Regions from separate parts of the Blastococcus sp. SYSU D00695 genome, predicted to be linked through region 2. Evidence: predicted binding sites of a transcription regulator. Region 2 holds the regulator's gene; each other region holds the start of a gene.
What was found. Region 2 encodes LexA, which represses DNA repair genes until DNA is damaged. Its sites were predicted from a motif close to TCGAACANNTGTTCGA; they were not measured.
Positions count from the first base shown of each region.

Region 1: a site for LexA is predicted at 5,277-5,292, ahead of dnaB (replicative DNA helicase). Genes of this name have one in related genera too.
Region 3: a site for LexA is predicted at 4,345-4,360, ahead of ruvC (crossover junction endodeoxyribonuclease RuvC). Genes of this name have one in related genera too.

Region 1 covers NZ_JBJGZP010000004.1:38,138-47,824, reverse strand. Annotated here, with positions in the region: gene ACI781_RS04025 (hypothetical protein) at 1-60, opposite strand, end outside; gene ACI781_RS04020 (SPFH domain-containing protein) at 57-1,055, opposite strand; gene ACI781_RS04015 (NUDIX hydrolase) at 1,140-1,838, shown strand; gene ACI781_RS04010 (ABC-F family ATP-binding cassette domain-containing protein) at 1,869-3,506, opposite strand; gene dnaB (replicative DNA helicase) at 3,812-5,182, opposite strand; gene rplI (50S ribosomal protein L9) at 5,807-6,253, opposite strand; gene rpsR (30S ribosomal protein S18) at 6,265-6,501, opposite strand; gene ACI781_RS03990 (single-stranded DNA-binding protein) at 6,630-7,115, opposite strand; gene rpsF (30S ribosomal protein S6) at 7,118-7,408, opposite strand; gene ACI781_RS03980 (deoxyribonuclease IV) at 7,627-8,433, shown strand; gene ACI781_RS03975 (glycosyltransferase family 87 protein) at 8,405-9,687, opposite strand, start outside.
Region 2 covers NZ_JBJGZP010000010.1:72,256-81,942, forward strand. Annotated here, with positions in the region: gene ACI781_RS08970 (vitamin B12-dependent ribonucleotide reductase) at 1-877, opposite strand, end outside; gene nrdR (transcriptional regulator NrdR) at 970-1,527, opposite strand; gene ACI781_RS08980 (hypothetical protein) at 2,003-2,587, opposite strand; gene ACI781_RS08985 (LysM peptidoglycan-binding domain-containing protein) at 2,725-3,021, opposite strand; gene lexA (transcriptional repressor LexA) at 3,524-4,297, shown strand; gene ACI781_RS08995 (hypothetical protein) at 4,424-5,503, opposite strand; gene ACI781_RS09000 (phosphatase PAP2 family protein) at 5,475-6,221, opposite strand; gene hflX (GTPase HflX) at 6,296-7,792, opposite strand; gene ACI781_RS09010 (hypothetical protein) at 7,957-8,160, shown strand; gene dapF (diaminopimelate epimerase) at 8,161-9,063, opposite strand; gene miaA (tRNA (adenosine(37)-N6)-dimethylallyltransferase MiaA) at 9,060-9,687, opposite strand, start outside.
Region 3 covers NZ_JBJGZP010000034.1:2,345-12,031, forward strand. Annotated here, with positions in the region: gene secD (protein translocase subunit SecD) at 1-1,460, opposite strand, end outside; gene yajC (preprotein translocase subunit YajC) at 1,468-1,818, opposite strand; gene ruvB (Holliday junction branch migration DNA helicase RuvB) at 1,980-3,104, opposite strand; gene ruvA (Holliday junction branch migration protein RuvA) at 3,127-3,783, opposite strand; gene ruvC (crossover junction endodeoxyribonuclease RuvC) at 3,768-4,328, opposite strand; gene ACI781_RS17235 (YebC/PmpR family DNA-binding transcriptional regulator) at 4,447-5,196, opposite strand; gene pdxT (pyridoxal 5'-phosphate synthase glutaminase subunit PdxT) at 5,193-5,867, opposite strand; gene pdxS (pyridoxal 5'-phosphate synthase lyase subunit PdxS) at 5,864-6,763, opposite strand; gene ACI781_RS17250 (hypothetical protein) at 6,824-7,378, opposite strand; gene ACI781_RS17255 (glycosyltransferase family 4 protein) at 7,390-8,604, opposite strand; gene ACI781_RS17260 (phosphatidylinositol mannoside acyltransferase) at 8,604-9,593, opposite strand; gene pgsA (phosphatidylinositol phosphate synthase) at 9,590-9,687, opposite strand, start outside.

The DNA of each region.
Region 1 (9,687 bases), on a different contig from region 2:
GACGAGCTCGCGCAGCTCGGTGGCGCGGGAGACGACGACCACCCGCGGGGCCGGCGTCACCGGGCACCGCCGAGCTTGGCCAGCACCGGGGCGAGCAGGTCGGGGGTGAGCACCAGGCTGTCGATCTGCGGCAGGTGCGCCGCGAGCTCCTTGGCGGCCAGGGCGAACAGCACCTCCGCGGGGACCTGGGCGTGCGCGGCGAGCTCGGCGGCGGTGGCCTCGGCCCGCGCCGCGCCCAGCAGCCGTTCGGTGTCGGCCCGGACCTGGGCCGAGCGCTGGTCCCGGCGGGCCTGCGCCTCGCTGGCGACCTCGGCCGCGGCCGCCGCCTGCTCGGCCTCCCGGCGGGCGTTCACGCCGCGCTGACCGACGAGCTCCTCCTCGCGGCGGGCCAGCTCGATCTGGTTGGCCAGCTCGTTCTCGCTGATCGCCCGCTCCCGCTCGACGGCCATCGCCCGCCGCTCGTAGGTGGCCCGATCGGCCTCCTGCTGGACGCGCTCCCGCGTCGGGGTCTGCAGGGCGCGCTCGACGTCGGCCTCCGGGCGGACGGCGACCACGCGCACCCCGATGACGGCGATGCCGGTCTCGGCCAGCCGCGGGTCGGCGGCCAGGCCGCGCTCGACGGTGTCGCGGACGGGGGCGACGCCGCGGGTCAGCGCCGTGGCGAGGTCGATCGTGGTCAGCAGGTCCAGCGCGTGCTGCTGCGCCGACTCGGTGAGCAGGCCGGCCACCTGCTCCAGCGGGGTGCCCAGCCACCGGCCCGTGGCCGGGTCGATCGAGAAGTCCACCCGCGCCGCGGCCAGCGCCGGGTCGGTGACGCGGAACGTGAGCGTCATCTGCACCGTGACGTCCTGGAAGTCCGCCGTCCGGGCGTGGAAGAGCAGCGGCAGCTCGCGGTCGTCGACCGGGATCTCCGAGAGGACCGCCGAGAGCGGGCGGAACCAGAAGCTCGCGCCGGTGGCCGCCTGGACGACGCGCCCGTTGCGGACGCGGAGGACGTGCGCGGTCGCCGTGCTCCGCAGGTGGCGGACGAAGGGGTAGCGGGTGATGTCGGCCATCGAGGTGCCTCCTGCTCGGTTTGTCGTCGTCCTGACGATAAGCAACTGACGGCCTTGTCGTCAATCTGACGCTATGGTGGGCGCGTGACGGACTACGACCCGCGGGCGTTCCCGCCGGTGGCCGTGACGGTGGACCTCGTCGTCCTCACGGTCCGGGGCGGCCGGCTGTGCGTGCTGGTGGTCCGGCGCGGACCGGAGCCGTTCGCCGGCCGGGAGGCGCTGCCCGGCGGGTTCGTGCGCCCCGACGAGGACCTGCTCGCCGCCGCGGCCCGCGAGCTGGCGGAGGAGACCGGCCTGACGCCCGGGGCGGCACACCTGGAGCAGCTGGCGTCCTACGGGGCGCCCGACCGGGACCCGCGGATGCGGGTGGTCACGGTGGCCCACCTGGCCCTGGTCGCCGACCCGCCGGAGCCGCGACCCGGCAGCGACGCGGCCGGGGCCCGCTGGGCGCCGGTGGCGGAGGTGTCCCCGGGCCTGGCGTTCGACCACGACGCGGTGCTGGCCGACGGCGTGGCGCGGGCGCGGGCGAAGCTCGAGTACACCGCGCTGGCCGCGTCCTTCTGCGGGCCGGCGTTCACCGTGGCCGAGCTGCGGCGGGTCTACGAGGCGGTGTGGGGGCGGCCGCTGGACCCGCGGAACTTCCACCGCAAGGTGACCAGCGCGCCCGGCTTCCTGGAGCCGACGGGGGAGTCCACCACCCGGGACGGCGGCCGGCCCGCGCAGCTCTACCGGCGCGGTCCGGCGAGCGTCCTGCACCCGCCGCTGCTCCGCGCGGAGAACTGAGCGGCCGCCGGCCGCACGGGGACCACCGGCCTATGCCGCGCCGTCCCCGTCCAGGTCCAGCCGGGGCCAGCCCGCCAGGTCCTGCTGCATCTGCCGGTCGTGCGTGGCGACGACGACGGCGGCGGCGGTGACCTGGAGCGCCGCGGTCAGCTCGTCCACGAGCGCGATCGAGAGGTGGTTCGTCGGCTCGTCGAGCAGCAGTGCGTGGGGGCGGGCGGCCAGGGCGATGGCCAGGTCCAGCCGCCGCTGCTGCCCCGTGGACAGCTCCCGCACGGCCCGGCGCAGGTCCGCGGAGCGGAACAGTCCGAGCGCGGTCAGCGCGACCGCGCCCTCCGCGGCGCCGTCCCCCTCGGCCGTGAGCCCCCGGACCGCCGCGTCGAACACCTCCGCCACCGGCCGCCGTTCGGCCCGCGGGGACTGCTGGCGCAACAGGTGCACGCGCACGCCCGGCGCCCGGTGCACCCGGCCGCCGGTGGGCGGCAGCTGCCCGGCGAGGACCGCCAGCAGCGTCGACTTCCCGGCGCCGTTGGGACCGCGGACGACCAGCCGGGTCCCGGAGTCGACGGCCACGGAGACCGGCCGGTCCAGCCGGCCGGGGACGGCGACCTCGCGCGCCGCCACGAGGGTGGCCCCCGGACGCCCCGGCAGCTCCGGCGCCCGGAACCGCAGCGGCGGCTCCGGCGCGTCGATCTCGTGCCGGCGCAGCTCCTCCTGCCGGCGGTGCACCGCCCGGACCAGCCCCGGGGCGCGGGTGGCGCGCTGGTGCTTGCCGGTCCCCTTGTCCGGTCGCCAGCCGGTGACCAGCCGGTTCTGCGCCGCGGAGAGGTCCTGGTGCAGCCGGGCGGCCTCGGCGACCTGCTGCTCGTGCTCCGCCGCCCAGCGGGCGAGCTCGACGCGGCGGCCGGCCCGGTATCCCTGGTAGCCGTCGCCGTACACGCGCGGGCGGCCGTCGCGGCTGGGATCGAGGTCGACGATCGCGGTGGCCACGTCGGTCAGCAACGCCCGGTCGTGGCTGACCACGACGACGCCGCCGGGGGAGCCGCGCAGCGCGTCGGTCAGGAAGGCCAGGCCGGCGGCGTCCAGGTGGTTGGTCGGCTCGTCGAGCAGCAGGAAGTCGTGCCCGGCGCCGAGCAGGCAGGCCAGCCGGACGCGGTAGCGCTGACCGACCGACAGGGTGGCCAGCCGTCGCGACCGGTCGGTCACCGCGCCCAGGGCGGCCAGCGCGACGTCGACCCGCCGCTCGGCATCCCACGCGTCGAGCGCCTCCACGGCGTCCAGCGCCGCGGCGTAGTCCTCCGCTGCGTGCGGCCGGCCCTCGGCGAGGGCGGCGACCCCCGCGTCGAGGGCTCGCAGCGCCGCGCGGGCGGGCCCCAGCTCGAGCTCCACCGCGTCGGACACCGTGGCGCCGTCGTCGCCAACCATCTCCTGCTCGGCCACGCCCAGCGTGCCGACGCGCTGCACCTGCCCGGCGTCGGGGACGAGCGTTCCGGCCAGGACGTGCAGCAGCGTCGACTTGCCGCGGCCGTTCTCGCCGACGACGCCCCACCGGGAGCCGGGGGTCACGGCGAGGGAGACGCCGTCGAGGACGGTGCGACCGCCACGCCGGACGCCGACCTGGTCGACGGTCAGTTGCGCCCGCGCACGCGCGGGCAGGGTCAGGGGGCTCATCTCGGATCCTCCGAACGGAGGCACCCTCCGGCCGCTCACGGCCGGGGTGCGCTTCGCGCTGATGCGACCGCCGAGCGGTCGATGGCAGGTCAGGACGACCCGCGGGCTCGCGATCGCGAGGGGCGGGCCGTTCGGGAGGACCTCAGAGGTACTGCGGGGTGAGCACGAGGAGACGCTAGGTGACGCGGTGGGCGGCGGCCAACCGGATTACGCCACCCGGGAGACCGGGACGCACCCAGGCCCGTCCCGGCCGCCTGGAGGGCGACCGGGGACGGGCCCGGGGGCTCGCTGCCCGACGGCGCAGGTCAGTTGGCCATGTCCACGAAGCGGCTGTAGTGACCCTGGAAGGCCACCGTGACGTTCGCGGTCGGGCCGTTGCGGTGCTTGACCAGCATGATGTCGGCCTCGCCGGCCCGCGGGGACTCCTTCTCGTACATGTCCTCGCGGTGGATCATCATGACCATGTCGGCGTCCTGCTCGATCGAGCCGGACTCGCGGAGGTCCGACAGCATCGGCTTCTTGTCCTGACGCTGCTCGGAGCCACGGTTGAGCTGCGACATCGCGATCACCGGGCACTCGATCTCCTTGGCGAGGAGCTTGAGCGCTCGGGAGAACTCCGAGACCTCCTGCTGGCGGCTCTCGACCCGCTTGCCCGACGTCATGAGCTGCAGGTAGTCGATGACCACGAGCTTGAGGTCGTTCCGCTGCCGGAGACGCCGCGCCTTGGCCCGGATCTCCATCATCGTCATGTTCGGGGAGTCGTCGATGTAGAGCGGGGCGTCGGCGACCTCGCCCATCCGCCGGGCGAGCTTCGACCAGTCCTCGTCCGACAGCGTGCCGGCGCGCATGTGGTGCAGCGGCACCTTCGCCTCGGCCGACAACAGACGCATCGTGATCTCGTGCTTGCTCATCTCCAGCGAGAAGATGACCGTCGCCATGTGGTTCTTGATCGCCGCTGACCGCGCGATGTCGAGCCCGAGGGTCGACTTGCCCACGCCGGGCCGGGCCGCGATGACGACCATCTGGCCGGCCTGCAGGCCGTTGGTGAGCTCGTCGAGGTCGCGGATCCCGGTCGGCACGCCGCGGCTGACCCCGCCGCGGCTGGCGATGGCGTCGAGCTCGTCCATCGTCGGCTGGAGGATGTCCTCCAGCCGCGAGTAGTCCTCGCTCATCCGCTTCTCGGTGACGTCGTAGATCTCCTGCTGGGCGCGGTCGACGATGTCGTCGACGTCGCCCTTCCCGCCGGCCGCGCCGTAGCCCAGCTGGACCACGCGGGTGCCGGCCTCCACCAGGCGCCGGAGCACGGCCTGCTCGGCGACGATGGCCGCGTAGTAGCCGGCGTTGGCCGCCGTCGGCGTCGAGGCGATGAGCGTGTGCAGGTAGACCGCGCCGCCCATCTTCGACAGCTGGTCGGTGCGGTTGAGCTCGGCGGCCACGGTGATGGCGTCGGCCGGCTCACCGCGGCCGTAGAGGTCGAGGATGCAGTCGAAGATGATGGCGTGCGCCGGCCGGTAGAAGTCGGCGCTGTGCAGCTGCTCGACGACGTCGGCGATCGCGTCCTTGCTCAGCAGCATCCCGCCGAGCACCGACTGCTCCGCCTGGACGTCCTGCGGCGGCTGCCGGTCGTACTCCGGCGCCGTCGCCTGCGGCCGGCTGAAGTCGTCGGCCACCGCCACGTCGGTCCTCCATCCACTCCCCGGCGCACCCCGCCACAGACCCCGGCCATCGGCCGCGGCCCGGTGGGGGAGCACCAGACGTTCGTCACCTGTCTCGAACGTGCGTTCGAGACGTTCCTACCGGAGGGCACCGACAGTCCTGGTCGGGCGGGCAGGCGGGGACGACGTTAGGAACGGCGGACCGGTCCGTCCAACACCGGTGTGGGCGGCGTTCTGCACAACTTGTGGACAAGTCGGTGGACACAGGCGTGTCGACATGTGGAGACGGCGGGGGACGGCGCGGGGGATCCCGGCGTATCCCGCTCCTGACCAGCGCCGGGACGACGCACGGGGTGTGGACGGGAGAAATCCGGGGGAACTCGCCGTGTCGTCCCCCGGCGTGTCGCCCGCGCGCCGCAGGTGTCCCAGCCGTCACACGGCCGCCCCTGACCCGCCGTCGCGCCGGGGACGCGGCACCCGACGACGGTGTGCGCCCAGGCCGCGTTCCCGGGCCCAGGAGGCGGCCTGAGCGCACATCGACCGGCGTCGGAGCACCGTCAGGGGGCGGGAGCCCGTCAGGGGCCGCAGACGCCACGAGGGGCGCCGGACCGGAGTCCGACGCCCCTCGTGGGCGGTGCAGGTGGATCAGGCGGCGACGACGTCGATCGTCAGCTCGCTGCTCACCTCGGGGTGGATGCGCACGGTCACCTTGTGGTGGCCGGTCGTCTTGATGCTGCTGGGCAGCTCGATCCGGCGGCGGTCCAGCTCCGGGCCACCGGCGGCGGTCACCGCGGCGACGACGTCGGCGGTGGTGACGCGACCGAACAGGCGGCCACCCTCACCGGCGCGAGCCGGCACGCGGACGGTCATCCCCGTGAGGCGGCCGGCCACGGCCTGCGCCTCCTCGAGGCTGCGCACGTCGCGGGCGGCACGCGCCCGGCGCAGCGACGCGACCTGCTTCTCGGCACCCCGGGTGGCGACGATGGCCAGCCCGCGGGGCAGGAGGAAGTTGCGGCCGTAGCCGCCCTTGACCTCGACGGTGTCGCCGGAGGACCCGAGACCGGTGACCTCCTGCGTCAGGATCAGCTTCATCGTGCTCATGATCAGCGCGCCGTGGAGGTGTAGGGCAGCAGCGCCATCTCACGGCTGTTCTTCACGGCCGTGGCGACGTCACGCTGGTGCTGGCTGCAGTTGCCGCTGACGCGGCGGGCACGGATCTTGCCGCGGTCGGAGATGAACTTCCGCAGCAGGGTCGTGTCCTTGTAGTCGACGTAGGTCGCCTTGTCCTTGCAGAACTGGCAGACCTTCTTCTTGGGCTTGCGCACAGGGGGCTTGGGCACTGGGTTCTCCAGGTACGACGTGGTTCAGGAAAAGTGCAGATGAGGGTTCCCGGCCGGGAACCGCGGCCCCCTCGCAGGGACCCGCGCCGCGCGGAGCGGGGCGAGGGGGTCCTCCGAGGGGTCCTTCCTCAGAAGGGGGGCTCGTCCGACGGACCGGCGGGCGTCGACCACGGGTCGCTCGCGCCGCCGCCACCGCCACCACCGAAGCCGCCACCGCCGCCGCCGCCGAAGCCGCCGCCACCCTCACCGCGCTGGGCCTTGGTGACCTTCGCGGTGGCGTAGCGCAGCGAGGGGCCGACCTCGTCGACCTCGAGCTCGACGACGGTGCGCTTCTCGCCCTCCTTCGTCTCGAAGGAGCGCTGCTTGAGGCGGCCGGAGACGATCACCCGCGAGCCGCGCGTGAGGGACTCGGCGACGTTCTCCGCCGCCTGCCGCCACACGTTGCAGCGCAGGAAGAGCGCCTCGCCGTCCTTCCACTCCTGCGACTGACGGTCGAACGTCCGCGGGGTGGAGGCGACGGTGAAGTTGGCGACGGCCGCGCCCGACGGCGTGAACCGCAGCTCCGGGTCGGAGGTCAGGTTTCCGATGACGGTGATGACGGTCTCGCCGGCCATGGTCAGTGGACCTCGGGCCGCATCAGCTTGGTGCGCAGGACCGACTCGTTGAGGTTCAGCTGCCGGTCGAGCTCGGCCACGGCCGCGGGCTCGGCGTTGATGTCGATGACGGCGTAGATGCCCTCGATCTGCTTCTTGATCTCGTAGGCGAGCCGACGACGACCCCAGATGTCGACCTTGCCCACCGTGCCACCGGAGTTGGTGACGACGGTCAGGAACCGGTCGAGGGAGGGAGCGATCGTGCGCTCCTCCAGCTCGGGGTCGAGGATGACCATCAGTTCGTAGTTGCGCATGGAGAAACCCCACCTCCTCTGGTCTCGGCGGCTGCAGTGCTTCTGCAGCAGGAGGGTCGTACATGCGTCGCGCGCCCTCCGCCCGGAGACCGGGAGGCGAACGCGCCACCGCACAGGCTACCAGCGCCGCACCGGGCGCCCCCCGCCGTCCACAGCCGGGCACCGCCGCCGAGCGCACGGCCGGGGTCCCGTCGGACCCGCGAACTACTGTCGCGGCCGTGGCGACCCACCCGATCGGCGTACACGTCGGCCCCGGCCTGAGCGACGAGGGCGAGCTGCTGGACGGCGGCCCCGCCGCGCGCGCCGCGGAGATGGACGCCGACGCCGTCCAGGTCTTCCTCGCCGACCCGCAGGACTGGAAGGCGCCGCAGCCGCGGCCCGACGCCGACGCCCTGCGCGGGATCGCGGTGGTCGTGCACGCCCCCTACGTGCTCAACGTGGCGACCACGAACAACCGCATCCGGATCCCCAGCCGCAAGCTGCTGGGCCAGCACGCGCAGGCCGCGGCCGCCGTCGGCGCGCTCGGGCTGGTGGTGCACGGCGGTCACGTGCTGGCGAAGGACGACCCGGCCGCCGGGGTGGACAACTGGCGCAAGACCTTCTCGCGCCAGGCGGAGGCCGGGGGCTTCCCCGTGCCGCTGCTGATCGAGAACACCGCCGGCGGCGGCAACGCCATGGCCCGCGACCTCGACGCGCTGGCCCGGCTGTGGGAGGCCGTCGGGGAGTTCGGCGCCGGCTTCGTGCTCGACACCTGCCACGCCTGGGCCGCCGGGTGGGACCTGGAGACGGCCGTGGACGACGTCCGGGCGATCACCGGCCGCATCGACGTCGTCCACCTCAACAACAGCCGCGACCCGGCCGGCTCCAGCCGGGACCGGCACGCGCCCCTGGCCGACGGCGAGATCCCGACCGAGCTGCTGCTGGGCGTGGCCCGCGCCGCCGACGCGCCGATCGTGCTGGAGACCCCCGGCGACGCGGCGGCGCACGCCGGGGAGGTCAGCCTGGTGCGGTCGGCGCTGCGCTGACCGGCTCGCGCCGCCCCGGCCCCGGCAGGGTGAACCGGTCGGGGGCGTGGTCCAGGACGCCGCCGGCCGGGTCGTCGACGCCCGGCCAGCTGGTGCGGACGACGTCGGCGTCCGGGCGCAGCACCTCGTACACGACCAGGCCGATGAGCAGCACCACCGCCACGTCGCGGGCGACGACGACCATCCAGAACCACTCCTCGTCGATGCCCCGGTTCGGCGTGCCGAGGTACCAGAGCATCGTCACCACCCACACCAGGGCCTCGACCACCTGCCACAGCAGCAGCGAGCGCCACCGCGGGCGGGCGAGCAGCGCCAGCGGCAGCAGCCACAGCGAGAACTGCGGGCTCCACACCTTGTTCAGCAGCAGGAACCCGGCGACGAGCAGGAACGCGACCTGGGCGACCCGGGGCCGCACCGGGGCGGCGAGCGTCAGCCAGGCGACGCCGAGGCCGTAGGCCAGGAGCACGACCGCGACGACCGCGTTGAGGACCGACGGGGTCTGCCCCTCGGCGAGCGGGCCGTCGAAGGCCCTCCCGTCCGAGAGCGTGATCACGAGGTTCCACAGCGTCTCGGGGTTGGCCGGGCGGCTGCGGCTGAACGTGAAGAACGTGGCCCAGTTGTCGAACGCCAGCAGGGCGACCGGCACGTTCACGACGAGCCAGGCGACGGCGGCGGCCGCCGCGGTGCGCAGCCACGCCCGCCACCGCCCGGCGCGCAGGCACAGCAGCAGCAGCGCGCCGAGCACCAGCAGCGGGTAGAACTTCGCCGCCACCGCGAGCCCCAGCAGGACCCCGGCCAGCGCCTGCCGCTCGCGGGCCCACGCCCACAGCCCCAGCCCGGTCAGCGCGACGGCCAGCAGGTCCCAGTTGGTGAAGGCGTGCACCAGCAGCAGCGGCGACAGGGCGACCATCGCGGTGTCCCACGGCCGGCGCCCCGACAGCGCGACCACCGTGCGGACGACGACGAGCGCCAGCAGCGCCAGCAGCAGGCAGGTGACGACGTAGAAGGCCTGCACGTCGGGGATGGTCGGCAGCAGGCTCGAGGGCCCGGAGACGTCGCCGTACGCGCGGGCCACCGTGGCCGCGAGCGCCATCAGCCCGCCGGTCAGCACCGGGTACTCGACGGCCGAGTCGAGGTAGGGGACCGCGCCGTGGTCCAGGCCGTGGACGCCGAAGAGCGGGACCGCGTCGTTGTAGCAGAAGTGCGTGTACTGGACGTGCCCCGTCCAGTCACCGGACGAGCAGGGAGCCTGCT
Region 2 (9,687 bases):
CCGAGTTGTTGGCGTTCTGGTACTGGACGCTGGTGATGTCCTTGCCGCCGAGGTCCATGTCGTACCCGGCGTCGCGCAGCGCGCGGATCTTGTCCTCCTCGCGCGCCTTGGTCTCGATGAACTCCTCGATGTCGGGGTGGTCGATGTCGAGGACGACCATCTTGGCCGCGCGGCGGGTGGCGCCACCGGACTTGATCGTGCCGGCCGACGCGTCGGCACCGCGCATGAAGCTGACCGGGCCGGAAGCGGTGCCGCCGGAGGAGAGGAGCTCCTTGGAGGACCGGATGCGGGAGAGGTTCAGGCCCGCGCCGGAGCCGCCCTTGAAGATCAGGCCCTCCTCGCGGTACCAGTTGAGGATCGAGTCCATCTCGTCGTCGACGGCGAGGATGAAGCAGGCGCTGACCTGCTGCGGGGCGCTCGTGCCGACGTTGAACCACACGGGCGAGTTGAAGCTGAAGTACTGGTGCAGCAGCATCCAGGTCAGCTCGTGCTCGAAGATCTCGGCGTCGCCCTCGGTGGCGAAGTAGCCGTGCTCGCGGCCGGCCGCGCCGTAGGTCAGCACCACCCGGTCGATGAGCTGGCGCAGGCTGGTCTCGCGCTGCGGCGTGCCGACGGCACCGCGGAAGTACTTCGTCGTGACGATGTTGGTGGCGTTGATGCTCCACTCGGCGGGGAACTCCACGCCGCGCTGCTCGAAGTTGATCGAGCCGTCGCGCCAGTTGGTCATGACGACGTCGCGCCGCTCCCAGGTCACCTCGTCGTACGGGTGCGCACCGGGGGTGGTGAAGACCCGCTTGATCTTCAGGCCCTTCCCCCGCGCCGGCGCCTTGGCGGTGCGACGCGTGCGGCCCGACAGGCGGTCCTCGGTCTCGGTCACTGAGCTCTCCCTCGGTTGTGGCTCTGCTGGTGTCGCTGACGGCTTGGGGAAGAGAGCCGCACTCTGTTCTAACGGGCGGTACTGACGTTTTCTCACGGGACGGCGACGGTGCCGTCGGACGGGGTCGGGCCGCGCGAACCACCCCGCCGGCGACCGGCCGGCGGTTCCGGCTGCATGCCCGGCAGCGGCAGGGTGCCGGCGGTCAGGTGCCGGGCCCGCAGCTCGGTGATCTCCTTCTCGAAGTCCTCGATCGAGGTGAAGGCGCGGTAGACACTGGCGAACCGGAGGTAGGCCACCTCGTCGAGCTCGCGCAGCGGCCGCAGGATCGCCAGCCCCACCTCGTGGCTGGGCACCTCGGCGGCGCCGGTCGCCCGGATCGCGTCCTCGACCTGCTGGGCCAGCTTCTGCAGCTGGTCCTCGTCGACCGGCCGCCCCTGGCAGGCGCGCCGCACGCCGGCGACGACCTTGCTGCGGTTGAACGGCTCGCTCACGCCGCTGCGCTTGACGACGGCGAGGACCGCCTCCTCCACCGTCGTGAACCGGCGCCCGCAGGCGGGGCAGGAACGACGCCGGCGGGTGGTGGCACCCTCCTCGGCCTCCCGGGTCTCGATCACCCGGCTGTCCGCGTTGTGGCAGAAGGGACACCGCACGGCGACTCCTCCTCCCTCGCCTCGTGCACCGCCGCCCCTCCCGGGGTGGACCGGCCGCCCGCGGGGTCCGCTGTGGACCCTCCTGGGGACAACCGGTGCACATCCCGGGGAGGAGCTGAGGACGCCCTGTGGACGGACTTACATCGGTGCAACTACTAGATGTAGGGGAACCCTAGGCGGGCCTCCACTAGATGTGCAAGAGCGGCACGGTGTGGCGTGTTCCCGCGCAACACGGTCGTGACCAGCGGTCGACCGACACACCAGCAGTCACACGGACACGCCGACGAGCGCGTCGAGAGGGGTGCGGGACCACCCGTGCGCGGTGTGGTGGCGTGTCGCCGAGGCGTCGTACCGGCCGCCGGGCCCGGAGGCGGCGACCCCGGGACACGCCGCACACCACGGGCCCAGGGCCCAGGAGGCGCGAGACCTCGGAGGAGCGGGGGCCCCGCACGGGTGCGACCGCCCCGCCGCGCGCTCAGCCGAGGGGTGAGGTGGCGCTCCACGGCCGGCCGGCGACATCGCCGAGGCGGATGGGCCGGGTGAGCGGCTCCCCCGCGCCGGCGAGGGGCACGGAGCCGGCCAGGGCGCCGACGCCGGGGCGGGCGGCAGTGGCGGGGACTTCGTCGCCGGCCCGGTGACGACCGGCGGGCACCCCGGCCCGGTGGCGCCCCTCCGCCTCGGCGCAGCGCACCACGGGCAGCTCGGCGGTGAGGTCACTGGCGTGCCGGCGCCGTCGAGCGACACCCCGGGCGGGCAGCCCGTCCCCGAGCATCCGGCGCAGCTCGACCCGGCTCATCTGGACGGTCTCGACGCTCCCGGACAGCCGCGCGGCCGGGCCGACCTCGGCGACTCGGGCGACGATCGGCTCCGCGGCGGGCGCCGGGACCGGCTCGGGCAGCCGTACCGCGGCGAGCTCGACCCACATCTCGCGTGCCGCGGCACCGATCAGGGCGCGCACCGAGGCCTCGCAGGCCCCGGACCGGTCGTGGCGCCAGCCCAGGACCGCACCGGGCCACCACGTCCCGTCGACGTACACCTCGGCGTCGAGGGGCTGGGACATGGCGGCTGCTCGTCCGTGCTGGTCCAGTGGCACGCCGGGAACGGTAGGTCGGCACCCCCTGGCGAGCGGGGCAGGACGCCGCCCCGAGGGTTGACGAAGATGGGCCGCAGGATTGTGCACGTCGCCGCGCCGACCGCTCACGGGACGGCGAGGACCTGGCCGGGCACCACGACGGCTCCCTCCAGGTCGTTCAGCTCCTCGATGGCGTCCACCACCGCCCGCACGTCCTCCCCCGGGCCGGCGACCTCCGCGGCGATGGACCAGACCGTGTCCCCGGGCCGGACCACGACGTCGCTCTCCCCCGCGGGCCGCAAGCCCTCCGGCCCGGCCACGAGCGCCGACAGGACCAGCAGGCCCAGCGCGGCCACCGCGACGGTCAGCGCCGTCAGCGCGCACCACCCCCGGCGGGTCAGGCGCAGCGGGACCCGCGGCACGTCCGCACGGCCGCGCCCACCGGCCGGCCGGACCCGTCGCACGGGCGGCTCCCCCAAGCGCACCGGACGCGCGCCCGGGCGCACCGTGTCGCGACGGACCGGCGGCGCCCCGGCCACCGGTCCTCCGGCCCGCACCGCGGCCCGGGACACCGCCCGCCCGGGCACCGGGCGCACCGGCCCGGCGACCCGCAACCCCGTGCCGTTCCCCGAGCACCCCGCCACACCGCGCTCCGCGACCGCCACCCCAGCGCCTCCTCCACGACGGCCACCGGCAGCGCCGGCGACCGAACACGCGTTCGATTCGAACATCAGTGCGATGTCTACCGCACGGCGCCGACAGGATCGACCCGACACCCGAGGACTTCGAACATGTGTTTGAGGACGGGGCCCGGACACGCTACGGTCCGACTGACACCACCCCCGCGCCGGTCGCACCGCACGTGGCCGACGACGAGGAGGGCGGACGGACGAGTCGTGGGGACACGGCCGGCGAGGAGGAGACGTGGCGGGCACGAGCGGGACGTCGGGCGGGCGCGGCGGGTCGCGCCGGGCGGGCGGCACGGCCACCGGCGGCGCACCGGAGAGCACCGCGCAGGTGCGCACCTTCCCGGACCGCGGCGAGGCCGGTGACGGGTTGACCCAGCGGCAGCGCCGCGTCCTGGGGGTCATCCGCGACTCCATCGACCGCCGCGGCTACCCGCCCTCGGTGCGCGAGATCGGCGAGGCCGTCGGGCTGTCCTCGGCCTCCTCCGTCGCCCACCAGCTGTCGGTGCTGCAGAAGAAGGGGTGGCTGCGCCGGGACCCGAACCGGCCGCGCGCCCTCGACGTGCGTCTGCCGGGCGAGATCGCCGCGGCCGCGGCCGGCCCGCCGCCTCCGGTGGCCGAGGACTCGGCGAGCCCGGCGCCCACCTACGTGCCGCTCGTGGGCCGCATCGCCGCCGGCGGCCCGGTGCTCGCCGAGCAGGCAGTGGAGGACGTCTTCCCGCTCCCCCGCGAGCTCGTCGGCGAGGGCACGCTGTTCATGCTCAAGGTCACCGGTGACTCGATGGTCGAGGCAGCGATCTGCGACGGCGACTGGGTCGTGGTCCGCCAGCAGCCCACCGCCGAGAACGGCGAGATCGTCGCCGCGATGATCGACGGCGAGGCGACGGTGAAGACCTACAAGCGCAAGGACGGGCACGCGTGGCTGCTGCCGCACAACCCCGCCTACGAGCCCATCCCCGGCGACGACGCGACCGTCCTGGGGCGCGTCGTCACGGTGCTGCGCCGCGTCTGACCGGCGCCGCGCCGGGGAGCCGCCACGAGCGGCCGCCCCGGCGCGGGGCGGCCTCAGCGCAGGGCCGCGCCGGCGCGGGGCCGCACCGGCGCGGGGCGGCCGCAGCACGGAGCGCCGGCGACGGGCTCAGGCCCGGGAGGACCCGCCCGGCGGGGAGCCACCACGGCGCAGCCGGCCCACCAGCCAGAGCAGCACGCTGGCCACGGCGGCCGCGACCAGTGCGGCGGTGACCGGGCTGACCCCGTCCTCGGTCTCGGTGAGGACGTCGGGCAGGGAGCCGTCGGTCGCACCGGTGGCCCCCGCGGGCACGGTCGCGGCCGGCACCGGCACCACGGTGACGTCGCTGGGCAGGCCCTCGCTGGCCACGACCAGGGACGTGCCGTCGGCCGAGAAGCTGATGGCCTCGCCCTGCGGGGAGTCCGGCAGCGCCACCCGCACCGGCTCGGCCGCCAGGGCGGCGGGCACGTCCGACCCCGCCAGCGGCCAGACGTAGGCGTCGGTGTAGGTCCGCAGCGCGATCGCGTGCCCGTCGGACGCCACCGCGCCCCCCGTGACCAGCAGCTGGCCCGCCCGACCCACCGGGCCGCCTGGGGTGCCCGTCAGGGTCAGGTCCACCGAGGCCACCTCGACCAGACCGACGGTGCCGGCGGGCTCCAGCGCCGCAGCCGGGCGGAAGACGTCGCTGGCGCCCAGGACCTCCTTGGTCACGACGTAGGGCGTGCCGTCCGGAGCCAGCAGCAGCGCCTCGGCGTCGCGCGGGCCGTCGGGATAGGTGAGCCGGAAGACGTCCGTCGTCCCGTCGGGGTGCAGGGCGATGAGGGCCACCGTCTCCCGGGTGCCGTTGTTGTCGCCGGTGTCGCAGAGCCAGACGCTCCCGTCCGGCCCGACGGCCAGGTCCTCGGGGTCGTAGGGGTCCACGTCGGCGGTGTGCACGTCGGTCACGGCGCAGGCCGCGTCGAGGACGTACACCGTGACCTGGTCGCCGCCGTCGTTCATCGCGAGCATGTTCCCGTCGCCGCCCACGACCAGCCCGGACAGCTCGGGCAGCCGCGGGTCGGTGATCTGGCACTGCGGGACCGGCGCGGCCTCCTCGGCCGACGCCGCCGGGGCGGGGACGAGCGCGAGGGCCGGGGCGCACACCGCGAGCGCCGCGACGGTCAGCCCCGCGGGCAGCCCGTCACGACGTCGGGGGAACGGGCCGCGCACCCGACCAGCGTGACAGCACGCGCGCGTCGAGCGCGTGAACCACGCCCAACAGCAGCAGGCCGACCGCGGCGCCGACCACGGCGTCGCTGACCCAGTGGAAGTCGAGCGCGACCATCGACAGCGTCGTCAGCACGGGGCCCACCACGGCCAGCGCCCACAGCGCCCGCTGCACCCACGGGTGCATGCCGTACTCCACCGCCTGCCAGCGGACCACGCCCCACAGCAGCACGGCGTTGGCCACGTGCCCGGAGGGGAAGGACTGGCCGTCGGGGTCGTGCAGGAAGTGGCCCGGGTGCTGGGGCGCGGTCCGGCCGATGCCGTACTTGATGCTGTAGACGACGAGGCCGAGCAGCAGCATCGCCAGCAGCAGCCGCACCAGGGGCAGGAACGTGCGGTGGCGGCCGGCCAGAAACGCGACGACCGCGAACAGGTACAGCTGCATCGTGCCCTGGCCGCCGATGCGGGTGACCACGTACAGCGGGCCGTAGGCGTCGGAGTCCCGCAGCCCCCAGCCGCCGACGGTGTCGGAGACCCAGATGTCGATCTGCTCGGTGACCCCGCGGGCCAGCAGGTCGACGGTCACCCACACCGCGATGAGCAGCGCCAGGACCAGCGCCCACCACGGCGGGCGCCCCACGGTGACCACGCGCGGGTGCTCCGGCACCGGCAGCCCGCTGGGCGAGGCGCCGAGCGAGCGTCGCACCACCCCGCTGGTCACCGCCCGAGCGTACCGGCCCGTGACCGGTTCGTGACCTCGACCGGCCGGTACGGCGGGCCGCACCGGCCGACCGGTCAGCCGACGGGCGAGGAGAAGCCCTCGAGTGCCGAGGCCAGCGCGCCGTCCACGCGCGCGGACAACCGGGTGCCGCCGGCCTCGTGGCTCTCGCTGAGCACCTCGCCGTCCCGGTGCACCCGGGAGACCAGGTCGCCCCGGTGGTAGGGCACCAGGACCTCGACCTCGACGTCGGGATGCGGCAGCCGGGCGGCGACGACGTCGCGCAGCCGGTCGATCCCCTCTCCCGTCCGCGCCGAGACCCAGACGGCGCCGGGCAGGGCCTGGCGCAGGGTGAGGACGTCGTCCTCGGTCATCGCGTCGACCTTGTTGACCACGATGAGCTCCGGCACCGCGGAGGCGTCGATCTCCTGCAGCACCACGTGGACCGCGTCGATCTGGCCCAGCGGGTCGGGGTCGGAGCCGTCGACGACGTGCAGCAGCAGGTCGGCGGCGGCCACCTCCTCCAGGGTGGAGCGGAAGGCGTCCACCAGCTGGTGCGGCAGGTGCCGGACGAAGCCGACCGTGTCGGTGAGCGTGTACTCCCGGCCCTCGTCGGTCTGCGCGCGCCGGACCGTCGGGTCGAGGGTGGCGAACAACGCGTTCTCCACCAGCACCCCGGCGCCGGTCAGCCGGTTGAGCAGGCTGGACTTGCCGGCGTTGGTGTAGCCGGCGATCGCCACGCTGGGGACGGCGTTGCGGCCGCGGCTGGCCCGCTGCGTCTCGCGGGCGGTGGCCATGCCGGCGATCTCCCGCCGCAGCTTGCTCATCCGCGAGCGGATGCGCCGCCGGTCGGTCTCGATCTTCGTCTCACCCGGGCCGCGGGTGCCGATGCCGCCACCGCCGGCGACGCGGCCACCAGCCTGCCGGGACAGCGACTCACCCCAGCCGCGCAGCCGCGGCAGCATGTACTGCATCTGGGCGAGCTCGACCTGGGCCTTGCCCTCCCGGCTGCTCGCGTGCTGGGCGAAGATGTCGAGGATCAGCGCCGTCCGGTCGACGACCTTGACCTTGAGGATCTTCTCCAGGGCGTTGAGCTGGCCGGGGGTCAGCTCGCCGTCGCAGATCACGGTGTCGGCGCCTGTCGCCGCGACGATGTCGCGGATCTCGTTGGCCTTGCCGGAGCCGACGTAGGTGCCGGCGTCGGGGGTCTGCCGGCGCTGGCTGACGGCCTCGAGGACCTGCGAGCCCGCCGTCTCGGCGAGTGCGGCCAGCTCGGCGAGGGAGCGGTCGGCGTCGGCCTGGGTGCCCTCGGTCCACACGCCCACCAGCACGACGCGCTCCAGGCGCAGCTGGCGGTACTCGACCTCGGTGACGTCGGCGAGCTCGGTCGACAGCCCGGCGACGCGCCGCAGCGCGCCGCGCTGCTCGAGGTCGTAGCTGCCGGTGGTGTCGTCGGGCTCGTCCCACTGGCCGGCCGGCGCGGGGCGCACGGTCTCCTCGGTGGGCGCGCCGGTGGCGCGGTCGGCGCGGGCCTGCGCGTCGGCGAGCACGGCGCGGTTCTGTGCGGTCGTCATCGGGTCCAGCGTGGCACGCCCCTCGCGGCGGGGCACGTGAGTTGTCACTTCCGGGGAGGTCCCTGCTCGTGTCATCGCCGGGTGCAACACCGCCGGGCTCCGCATGCATCCCGCCGCGGGGCGGGTAGGGGCAGGCCGACGAGCACGCCGACCGAGGAGGAACCGTGAGCACGAGCAGCACCGAGGGCATCGACGACCCGGGCCGCGACCCGAAGGGGCTGAACCCGCCGCGCAACCCGTTCGGGGGCGCCGACCAGGACACCGGCCGCGGGGAGCCGCGCGGTACCGGGAACGTGGGTCCGGCCGACAAGCCCGAGGCACCCACCGACGAGCCGGAGACGCGGGCGGACGAGCCCGACCGGCCCTGATCAGCCGCGGGTCGCCGCCGGGGTGCCCGCCAGCCACTCGGCGGTGAGCTCGCCGGCGGCGACCACCACGGCCGGACCGCGCAGCACGGTGGTCTCCGGGGTCACGTCGACGGTGAGCCGGCCACCGGGGACGTCGACCACGACCGTCCCGGCGGTCGCGCCGCCGGCGGCGAGCGTCGCGTAGGCGACGGCGCACGCGCCCGTGCCGCACGAGCGGGTCTCCCCCACCCCGCGCTCGTGCACCCGCAGCCGGACGTGCGCGTCCGCCCCCTCGCCGGCCGCCCGCAGCACGGTGACCAGCTCGACGTTCACGCCGTCGGGGAACAGGGTGGGGTCGAAGCGCGGGGCCCCGGTGAGGTCGAGCGCGTCGAGGTCGACGTCGGTGAGGCACGCCAGGTGCGGGTTGCCCATCGACACCGCGAGCCCGTCGAAGCGGCGCCCGTCCAGCTCGGCGGACCCGCGGCCGAACTCCCGGGCCGGCCCCATGTCGACCCAGTAGCTGCCGTCGGGGCCGGCGCCGACCCGCCGCGGGCCGCCGCGGGTGCCCACCCACACGCCGTCGGCGCAGGCGCCGCGGTCCAGCAGCCCCTCGGTCACCAGCACGTGCAGGAACAGGCGGATGCCGTTGCCGCACATCTCGGCCAGCGACCCGTCGGCGTTGCGGTGGTCCATGAACCACTCGCAGCGCGCCAGGTCCGCGCCGAGGACGGCGGGGGCGTCGGGCACGTGCACGCTGCGCACCACCCGCAGGACGCCGTCCCCACCGAGGCCGGCGCGGCGCTCGCACAGCCGGGCCACCATCGCCGCGTCCAGCCGGGCCTCGGGCCAGCGGTCCCCGTCGGGGTCGGGCAGGACCACGAAGTCGTTCTCCGTGCCGTGCCCGACCAGCACCCGCTCAGTCACGTCCCGATGGTACGGGCGGCCAGCAGCGCGCCGACGGCGTCGACCAGGTCGGGCCGGCCCGCGTCGAACCAGGTGGTGCCCGCGTCGCGGCGGAACCAGGACCGCTGCCGGCGGACGAACCGCCGGGTGGTGACCACGGTGCGCTCCCGCGCCTCGTCGGCGGACAGCTCGCCGTCGAGCTGCGCCAGCACCTGGGCGTAGCCCAGCGCCCGGGAGGCGGTCGGGCCCTCCCGCAACCCGTCGGCGGCCAGCGCCTCCACCTCGGCGACCAGCCCGGCCGACCACATCCGGTCCACGCGCAGCGCGATGCGCCCGTCCAGCTCGGCCGGTTCCCGGTCCAGGCCGACCACGACCGCCGGGTAGTGCGGCCGCGGCTCGGGCAGCGACGCGCGGAACGGCCCGCCGGTCAGCTCGACCACCTCCAGTGCCCGCACGATCCGCCGCCCGTTGCTGGGCAGGACGGCGGCCGCGGCGACCGGGTCGACGGCGGCCAGGCGGGCGTGCAGCGCGGCCGGCCCGACCTCGGTCAGCTCGGCCTCCAGCCGCGCCCGCACCGCCGGGTCGGTGCCGGGGAAGTCCAGCTCGTCGAGGACGGCGCGCACGTACAGCCCCGAGCCGCCGACC
Region 3 (9,687 bases), on a different contig from region 2:
ATGGCCAGCCAGTAGAGGATCGCGGCGGCGAGGAAGCTCACCGCGTCGGCGGAGAGGATCGTCCGGCGGGCGCGGACCCAGGCCCGCGGCACGGCCGAGCGCAGCGTGCGGCCCTCGCGGATCTCGTCCTTGAGCCGTTCGAAGTAGACGACGAACGAGTCCGCGGTGATGCCGATCGACACGATGAACCCGGCGATGCCGGCGAGGCTGAGCGTGAAGCCGATCTCCCGGCCCAGGAGCACCAGGCAGGCGTAGACGACGACCGCCGACAGGCCCAGGCTGGCGATCATCACCAGGCCGAGCAGGCGGTAGTAGACCAGCGCGTAGACGAAGACCAGGCCGACGCCGATGGCGCCGGCGATGAGCCCGGCGCGCAGCTGCTCGGCGCCGAGCTCGGTGGAGATGGACTGGGCGGTCGCCTGCTCGAAGGTCAGCGGCAGCGCGCCGTACTTCAGCTGGTTGGCCAGCTGCGTGGCGCTCTCCTGGTCGAACTGCCCGGTGATCGTGGTCGGGTTCGTCGTGATCGCCGACTGGATGACCGGGGCGGACACGACGCGCTCGTCGAGGGTGAAGGCCACCTGCTCCTGGATGTGCGCCGCGGTGTAGTCGGCCCAGGCCTGCTCGCCCTCGCCGTCGAAGTCCAGCAGGACGATCCACTCGCCGGTGCCCGACTGGGTGCCCGACCGGGCGTCGTCGATCGAGGTGCCCTCGATGATCGTCGGCCCGAGCAGGTACTTCTGGGTGCCGTCCTCGGAGCAGGCGGCGATGTAGGACGCCGGGTCGGCCGGCAGCGCCGTCTCGTCCTGCGAGTCGCAGCGCAGCGCGTCGTACGCGGGCGCCGCCTCCTGCGGCGAGGCGTAGACCGGCGGGGCCGTCGGCTCGGCCTGGTCGCCCGTGGGCGCGGCGGAGTCCGTCGGGGTGGCACCGTCCGTCGGGGTGGCACCGTCCGTCGGGGCGGCCGTGTCGCTCGGCGCGGCCGTGTCGCTCGGCGCGGCCGTGTCGCTCGGGGCGGCCGGATCGCTCGGCGCCGCGGTGTCGCCGGCGGAGACGGTCGGGTCCAGCGACGCGCAGATGCCGGTGGTGTCCGTCGCCGAGGGGCAGACCACCGGGCGGAAGCGCAGCTGCGCCGTCTGGCCGAGCTCGCGGGCCTGCTCGCCGTCGTCCCCGGGCACGGAGATGACGATGTTCTGGTCGCCCTCGGTGACCACCTCGGCCTCGGCCACGCCGAGACCGTTGACCCGCTGCTCGATGATCTGGCGGGCCAGCTCGAGGTCCTCGGGCGCGGGCGCCTTCCCGTCGGCCGTCTTCGCCGTCAGCGTGACGGTCGTGCCGCCGCGCAGGTCCAGGCCCAGCTGGGGGGTGCGGGTGTCGCCGGTGGCGAACACCAGCGCGTACAGCCCGGCGACGATCAGCAGGAAGGCGCCGAAGTACCGGCGCGCGGGGAGCTGTCGGTTGGCCATGCCGACCTCAGCGCGAGGTGTCGGCGGGGCCACCGTCGACGATGCCCGGGGTGTCGTCCCCGGGGGTGGTCCCGCCCGCCACGGCCTCGCCGCCGGCGGCCGGCTTGCGCACCTCGAGGATGGCCTGCCGGACGAAGGTCATGACGACGCCCGGGGCGACCTCGACGTCGACCGTCGAGTCGGTCTTGCCGGTGACCGTCCCGTGGATGCCGCTGGTGGTCATGATCGGCGTCCCGGGCTGCAACGCGTCCTGCATCTGCTGCTGCTGTGCGGCCATCCGCTTGCGCTGGCGGGCCGGCAGGACGATGAGCAGCACGAAGGCCAGCACGAGCAGGATGAGCGGGAAGTACGACTCCACGGCGGGGATGCCTCTCTACCGCGCCGGGACCGCGCGCGGTGGGTGCGGCCCGGGACGGGACCGCTCGGGTACGTCGGCTGCGGCGCGCACAGCGACCAGCCGTGGAGCGCACGGCCGGCCGGACCGTTGCGCAGTCGAGTTGCGCGCCAGCGTGGAGGAGTCTAGGCGTCGAACAGCGGTTCGGTGTCCGGGCGCGGGGCCAGCGTGGCGGGTGAGCCACCCCCGAGGGGGAGACCACCGCGCGGCAGCGGCTGGCCGAGGTGCCGCCAGGCCGCCTCCGTGGCGACCCGGCCCCGCGGTGTGCGGGCCAGCAGGCCGGCGCGCACGAGGAACGGCTCGCACACCTCCTCGACCGTGTGCGGCTCCTCCCCCACGGCGACGGCCAGGGTGGAGACGCCCACCGGGCCGCCGCCGAAGCGCACGACCAGGGCCTCGAGCACGGCCCGGTCCAGCCGGTCCAGCCCCAGGTCGTCGACGTCGTAGAGCGCCAGCGCCGCCTGCGCCACCGCCCGGGTCACCCGCCCGTCGGCCTCGACCTCGGCGTAGTCGCGCACCCGGCGCAGGAGCCGGTTGGCGATCCGCGGGGTCCCCCGGGAGCGGCCGGCTATCTCCGCCGACCCGTCCGCGGTCAGCTCCACGCCCAGCAGCTCCGCGCTGCGGGCGAGCACCTGCTGCAGCTCCGCCGGCTCGTAGAACTCCATCTGCCCGACGAAGCCGAACCGGTCCCGCAGCGGGCCGGTCAGCAGGCCGGCCCGGGTGGTGGCGCCGACCAGCGTGAACGGGTTGATGTCGAGCGGGATCGCCGTCGCGCCCGGCCCCTTGCCGACGACGACGTCGACCCGGAAGTCCTCCATCGCCATGTACAGCAGTTCCTCGGCGGGCCGCGCGATGCGGTGGATCTCGTCGATGAACAGCACGTCGCCGGGACCGAGGTTGGACAGCATCGCCGCGAGGTCGCCGGAGCGCTCGATCGCCGGGCCGCTGGTGATCTTCACCGCCGTGCCGAGCTCCGAGCCGATGATGAGCGCCAGGCTGGTCTTGCCCAGCCCGGGCGGTCCGGACAGCAGCACGTGGTCCGGCGGGCGCCCCCGGCGCTTGGCGCCCTCGAGCACCAGCGCGAGCTGCCGGGCCACCTTGGGCTGCCCGATGAAGTCGTGCAGCGAGTGCGGCCGCAGCGCCGACTCGACGACGCGCTCCTCGTCCCCGGCCTGCGGCGACACCCCCAGGTCCCGGCCCAGCCCGTCGGCCACCTCGCCGGACAGCCCGCGGTCGAACGGCGACGTCACGCGGCTCCCCTCCCCCGGCGGGTCACGAGCGGCCCAGCAGCTGGATCGCCTGCCGCAGCAGGACGGCGATCTGCACGCCGCCGGCGGCCAGCTGCTCGTCGGCGACCGGCTCCAGCGCGGTCAGCGCCGTCTCGGCCTCCTTGCCGCTCCAGCCGAGCCCGACCAGGGCGTTGGTCAGCTGCGAGCGCCACGGGGCGACCGGGGTCAGCGGCGCGGCGCCGGCCGGCAGCTGCGGGGCGTCGAGCTGGGTGTCGCTCGTGGTGGTGCCGAGCCGGTCGCGCAGCTCGAGGATCAGCCGCTCGGCACCCTTCTTGCCGATGCCCGGCACCTGCATGAGCGCCTTGACGTCGGCCATCGACACCGCGCGGCGCACCTCGCGCGGCGGGTGGATGGCCAGCACCGCCTGGGCCAGCCGCGGACCGACGCCGTTGGCCGTCTGCAGCAGCTCGAACAGCTGGCGCTCGTCGTCGTCGGCGAAGCCGTAGAGGGTGAGCGAGTCCTCCCGCACGACCAGGCTGGTCGACAGCCGGGCGCTCTCCCCCACCTGCAGCCGCGCGATGGTGCCCGGGGTGCACTGCACCGCCAGGCCCACGCCCCCGACCTCCACCACGGCGCCGTCCGGCGACACCGCGGCGACCACGCCGTTCACGCTCGCGATCACGTTCAGACCCCCTGCCACCGCGGCAGCGTCCGCGGCTGGATGCTCGCTCCGATGCCCCCGGCCAGGGCAGCCACCCGCAACCGCTGCTGCGCCGGCCCGCGCCACACGTGGCAGACCGCCAGCGCCAGCGCGTCGGCGGCGTCGGCGGGCTTGGGCGCGGTGGCCAGGCCGAGGACCCGGGTGACCATGAGCGTCACCTGCTCCTTGTCGGCCCGGCCGTTGCCGGAGATGGCGGCCTTGACCTCGCTGGGCGTGTGCCAGGCGACCGGCCGGTCGGCCTGCGCCGCCGCGAGCGCGGCGACGCCGGCGGCCTGCGCGGTCCCCGTCGCGGTGCCCTTGTTGTTCTGGGTGAACACCCGCTCGATGGCGACGACGTCGGGCCGGTGCTCGCGCAGCAGCGCCGTGACCGCGGTGTGCAGCTCCAGCAGCCGCAGCTCCAGGTCGAGGTCGGGCGAGCTGCGGACGACGCCCACGCCGATCGCCGCCGGCCGCGCGCCGGGACGCCCGTCCACGACGCCCCACCCGCACCGGGTGAGGCCGGGGTCGATGCCCAGCACCCGCATGGACGCCTCCTGGTCGCCGAACTGGTGTTCGACCGAGGCTATCCCTCGCGACCGACTGCACGGCACCGACACACCGCCGGCCGCCCTCCTGGGGACCGGCGCCGAGCGTGGGGGGTGCCTAGATCTTCTCGAGGACCTCGTCGGAGACGTCGTAGTTGGCGTAGACGTTCTGCACGTCGTCGCAGTCCTCGAGGGCGTCGATGAGCCGGAAGACCTTGCCCGCCGCCTCCTCGTCGAGCTCGACGCTGACGCTGGGCACGAACGCGGCGTCGGCCGAGTCGTAGTCGATGCCGGCGTCCTGCAGCGCGGTGCGGACGGCGACCAGGTCCGTCGGCTCGCACACGACCTCGAACGACTCGCCGGAGTCGCGGACCTCCTCGGCGCCGGCGTCGAGCACGGCCATGAGCACCGAGTCCTCGTCCACGCCGTCGGCCGCCGGCACCACGATCACGCCCTTGCGGGAGAAGAGGTAGGAGACCGAGCCCGGGTCGGCCATGGACCCGCCGTTGCGGGTCATCGCCGTGCGGACCTCCATGGCCGACCGGTTCTTGTTGTCGGTCAGGCACTCGATGAGGACGGCGACCCCGCCGGGCGCGTAGCCCTCGTAGGTGATGCCCTGGTAGTCGACCCCGCCGGCCTCGGCGCCCGACCCGCGCTTGACGGCGCGGTCGATGTTGTCGTTGGGGACCGAGCTCTTCTTGGCCTTCTGGATGGCGTCGAACAGCGTCGGGTTGCCCGCCGGGTCCCCGCCGCCGGTGCGGGCGGCGACCTCGATGTTCTTGATCAGCTTCGCGAAGAGCTTGCCCCGCTTGGCGTCGATCCCGGCCTTCTTGTGCTTCGTGGTCGCCCACTTGGAGTGGCCGCTCATGAGGGTCTCCTCTCCTCCCCGGCGTCGGCGCCGGACCTGCGTCCCCGCGCGGCGCGCACCATCTGGACGAAGAGCGCGTGCACCCGGCGGTCGCCGGTCAGTTCGGGGTGGAAGCTGGTGGCCAGGAGGACGCCCTGGCGAACCGCCACGATCTTACCGTCGCCGGTACCGCCCACGACCCGGCCGAGGACCTCGACCGCGGGGCCGGTCTCCTCCACCCAGGGCGCCCGGATGAACACCGCGGGCACGGGCGCGCCGGCCAGGTCCGGCCCGGCCAGCTCGACCGAGGACTCGAAGGAGTCCACCTGCCGGCCGAAGGCGTTGCGCCGCACCGTGACGTCGAGCCCGCCGACGGTCTCCTGCCCGGCCGGGGCGCCGGCGAGCCGGTCGGCGAGCAGCACCATCCCGGCGCACGAGCCGTACACCGGCAGCCCGCCGCGCACGGCGTCCCGCAGCGGCTGCAGCAGGCCGAACCGGGCGGCGAGCTTGACGATGGTCGTGGACTCACCGCCGGGCAGCACCAGGCCGTCGACGGCCGCCAGCTCCTCCGGCCGGCGCACCGTCACCGCGACGGCGCCCTCGGCCGCCAGCGCCGCCAGGTGCTCGCGGACGTCGCCCTGCAGGGCCAGCACCCCGATCACGGGGCCGCCGGTGGGACCGGGCGCCGTCACCAGCCGCGGGTGGCGAACCGCTCGGACTCCGGCAGCGTCGCCACGTTGATCCCCACCATGGCCTCGCCGAGCCCGCGCGAGACCTTGGCGATCACGTCGGCGTCGTCGTGGAAGGTCGTGGCCTGCACGATGGCCGCGGCGCGCTGCGCCGGGTCGCCGGACTTGAAGATGCCCGAGCCGACGAAGACGCCCTCGGCGCCCAGCTGCATCATCATCGCCGCGTCCGCCGGGGTGGCGATGCCGCCGGCGGTGAAGAGCACGACCGGCAGCTTGCCGGTGCGGGCCACCTCGACGACCAGGTCGTGCGGGGCGCGCAGCTCCTTCGCGGCGACGAACAGCTCGGTCTCGTCGAGGGTGCCCAGCGCCCGGATGCCGGCGCGGATCGCGCGCATGTGCCGCACGGCCTCGACGACGTTGCCGGTGCCCGCCTCGCCCTTGGAGCGGATCATCGCCGCGCCCTCGGCGATGCGGCGCAGCGCCTCGCCCAGGTCGGTCGCGCCGCAGACGAAGGGCACCGTGAAGGCGTGCTTGTCGATGTGGTGGGCCTCGTCGGCGGGGGTGAGGACCTCGGACTCGTCGATGTAGTCCACGCCGAGGCTCTGCAGCACCTGCGCCTCGACGAAGTGCCCGATCCGCGCCTTGGCCATCACCGGGATGGACACCGCGGAGACGATCCCCTCGATCATGTCCGGGTCGCTCATGCGGGCGATGCCGCCCTGCGCGCGGATGTCGGCGGGCACCCGCTCCAGCGCCATGACGGCCACCGCGCCGGCGTCCTCGGCGATCTTCGCCTGCTCGGGGGTGACGACGTCCATGATGACGCCGCCCTTGAGCTGCTCTGCCATGCCGCGCTTGACCGCGGGGGTACCGGTGACGTGGGGGATGTGCTCGGACACGGACTGCCTCGCAGGTCGGGTGGGCGGACCCGGCCGGGCCCGGCCCATCCTACGACGCGGTCAGGAGCGGCCCGGACGGGCGGCTCCGGCCAGGTCCCAGGTGCTGTCGTCGATGTCGAAGTAGCGCGGCAGCGGCCGGCGGGCGTGCAGCCGCAGGACCCGGGTCAGCCGGCGCCCGCGCAGGTCCCGGGTGTCGCGGACGGCGTCGTTGTAGAAGCGGCGGGCCAGCGCCACCCGCTGCGCCGTCCCGGCCAGGTCCGCGGCCAGCGCGGGCGGGACCCCGGGCAGGTCGTGCGGCAGGTCGCGCAGCAGCTCCCGCAGCTCCCGGCCCAGCACGTTCTCGGCGAGCTCCCGGTCCGGGGTCCAGGGCAGGCGGGCCCCGGCCGCGGCGCGGGCCAGCCGGTCGGCGCGCTCGGGCTCCAGCGCCCCGCCGCCGGCACGGGCGAGCTCGGCGGCCAGGCCGGCGCGCCGCCGCAGCTGGGTCTCCAGCGCGGTCCGGGCCCGGTCGACCCGGCCCACCAGCCGCCGCAGCCGGGTCAGCGTCCACGCCGTCCAGCAGGCGAGCAGCCCGAGGACGACGACGAGCGCGACGATCGTCCAGACGGGGAGGGCCACGGCCCACGAGGCTAGCGTCGCACCCGCCGCTGCTGCGGTCCCCGGCCGTCGCCGTCCTCGCGCGTCGCGTCCACCACGTCGGTGTCGTCGGCGGCGGCGACGACCTCGCCCGCGTCCGGCAGCACCACCGTCTCGTAGACCGCGAGCACGCGGCGGGCCACGACCGACCAGTCGTAGGCCCAGGACGCCTCCCGGCCGCGGGCGGACAGCGCGGCGCGGTGCGCGGGGTCGGCCAGCAGGTCGGCCAGGGCGGTGGCGAGCGCGGCGGCGTCCCCGCGCCGGACCAGCACGCCCACCTCGCCGTCCGCGAGGACCGCGGCGAAGGCGTCGAGGTCGGCGGCGACGATCGGGGCACCGGCGGCGAGCGCCTCGATGAGGATGATCCCGAAGGACTCCCCCAGCAGGTTCGGTGCGCAGTACACGTCCACCGACCGCAGGAACGCCGCCTTGTCGGCCTCCGACAGCTCCCCGAGCAGCTCCACGTGCGGCCGCAGCTCCGGCGGGATCGAGGCCCGCAGGGCGTCCGGGTCGCCGCGGCCGGCCACCAGCAGGCGGGCGGTGGGGTGCCGGGCGACCACCTCGGGCATCGCCTCCAGCAGCACCGGCAGGCCCTTGCGGGGCTCGTCGTAGCGGCCGAGGAAGCCGATCGTCGGACCGCCGGCGCCCCGGGCCAGGCCGGGCAGGGGCGGCCCCTCGGCGAAGGAGGCGACGTGCACGCCGTTGGGGATGACGACGGCGTCGCCGCCCAGGTGCTCGACCTGCAGCCGGCGGGCGAAGTCCGACACGGCGATGCGGCCGCTGATCCGTTCCAGCCAGGGGCGGATGACCGGCCCCCACGCGATCAGCCACTTGGAGCGGACCGTCGCCGCGTGGAAGGTGGCCACGATCGGGCCGCGGGCGAGGATGAGCACGAGCAGGCCGATGGACGGCGGCGCCGGGTCGTGCACGTGGACGACGTCGAAGTGGCCCTCGCGCAGCCACCGGCGCACCCGCGCCGCCGAGATCGGCCCGAACTGCACGCTGGCCATCGACCCGTTGTAGGGGATCGGCACCGTGCGCCCGGCGAACGTGACGTGCTCGGCGGGCAGCGACTCCTCGCGCTCGGCCGGGGTCATGATCTCGACGTGGTGGCCGAGGCCGCGCAGCGTGTCGGCGAGGTCGCGCACGTGGTACTGGACCCCGCCGGGGCGGTCCCACTGGTACGGGCAGACCAGGCCGATGCGCATCAGCGGCGTCCCGGCTCGGGGTCCGGGGGGACGTCGGGCCAGATCCGGCCGAGCACGTGCCAGTCCTCGGGCCGGCGCGCGAGGGTGGTGGTGAAGGCGTCGGCGATGCCCTGGGTGGCGGCGGTGACCCGGTCCCGCAGCCGGCCGGGGCCGGCGACCGGCACCTCCGGGTGCCAGGTCAGCCGCCACCCGCGCTCGGTGAACGAGCACACCATCGGCAGCAGCGCGGCGCCGGTCTGGGCGGCCAGCAGCGCCGGGCCGCCGGGCATGGTCGCCGGCCGGCCGGCGAGGGTGACCGGGATGCCGTTGCCGCCGAGGTCGCGGTCGCACAGCAGGCAGACCGAGCCGCCGTCGTCGAGCCACTCCCGCAGCACGGTGGCGCTGGGTCGCGGGCCGCCGGTCAGCGGGACCACCCGCATGCCCAGCGACTCGCGGAAGGCCACGAAGCGGTCGAAGAGCGACTCCGGGCGCAGCCGTTCGGCGACGGTGAGGAACGGGCCGCCCAGCCGGTCGACGAACCAGACGGCGGCGGCGTCCCAGTTGCCGCTGTGCGGCAGCGCGGCGATCACCGGCCGTCCCTCGGCGAGGGCGCGGTCCAGGTGCTCGCCGCCGACCACCTCGGTGCCGGCCACGATCCGCTCCGGCCGCAGGCGGGGCAGCCGGAACGCCTCCTGCCAGTAGCGACCGTAGGAGCGCATCGCGCGGCGGGTCAGCGCCTGCAGCTCGGCCTCGCCGAGCGTGCCGCCGGTGAGGGTGCGCAGGTTGGCCCGCAGCTGCCGGACGCCGCGCCCCTCGCGGCGGGCCACCTGCGCGAACGCGACGTCGAAGGCGCCGCGCGCCACCGGCTCGGGCAGCGCCCTGACCAGCCCCCAGCCGGCCGCGTAGCCGAGGTCGGTGAGCCCGGCGAGGGCGCGGGCACGCAGGCCGGGATCGGCAGCCTGCGGGACGGGGGCCGGCCCGGCGGGCGGGGCGGACGGCGCGGCGGTCACGGGGCCGCCGGGGCGCCGGGCAGCCGCCGTCCGGCGGCCTGGCGGTGGACCTCGACGCCCCGCTGCACCACGGTGACGGCGCTGCCGGCCAGCA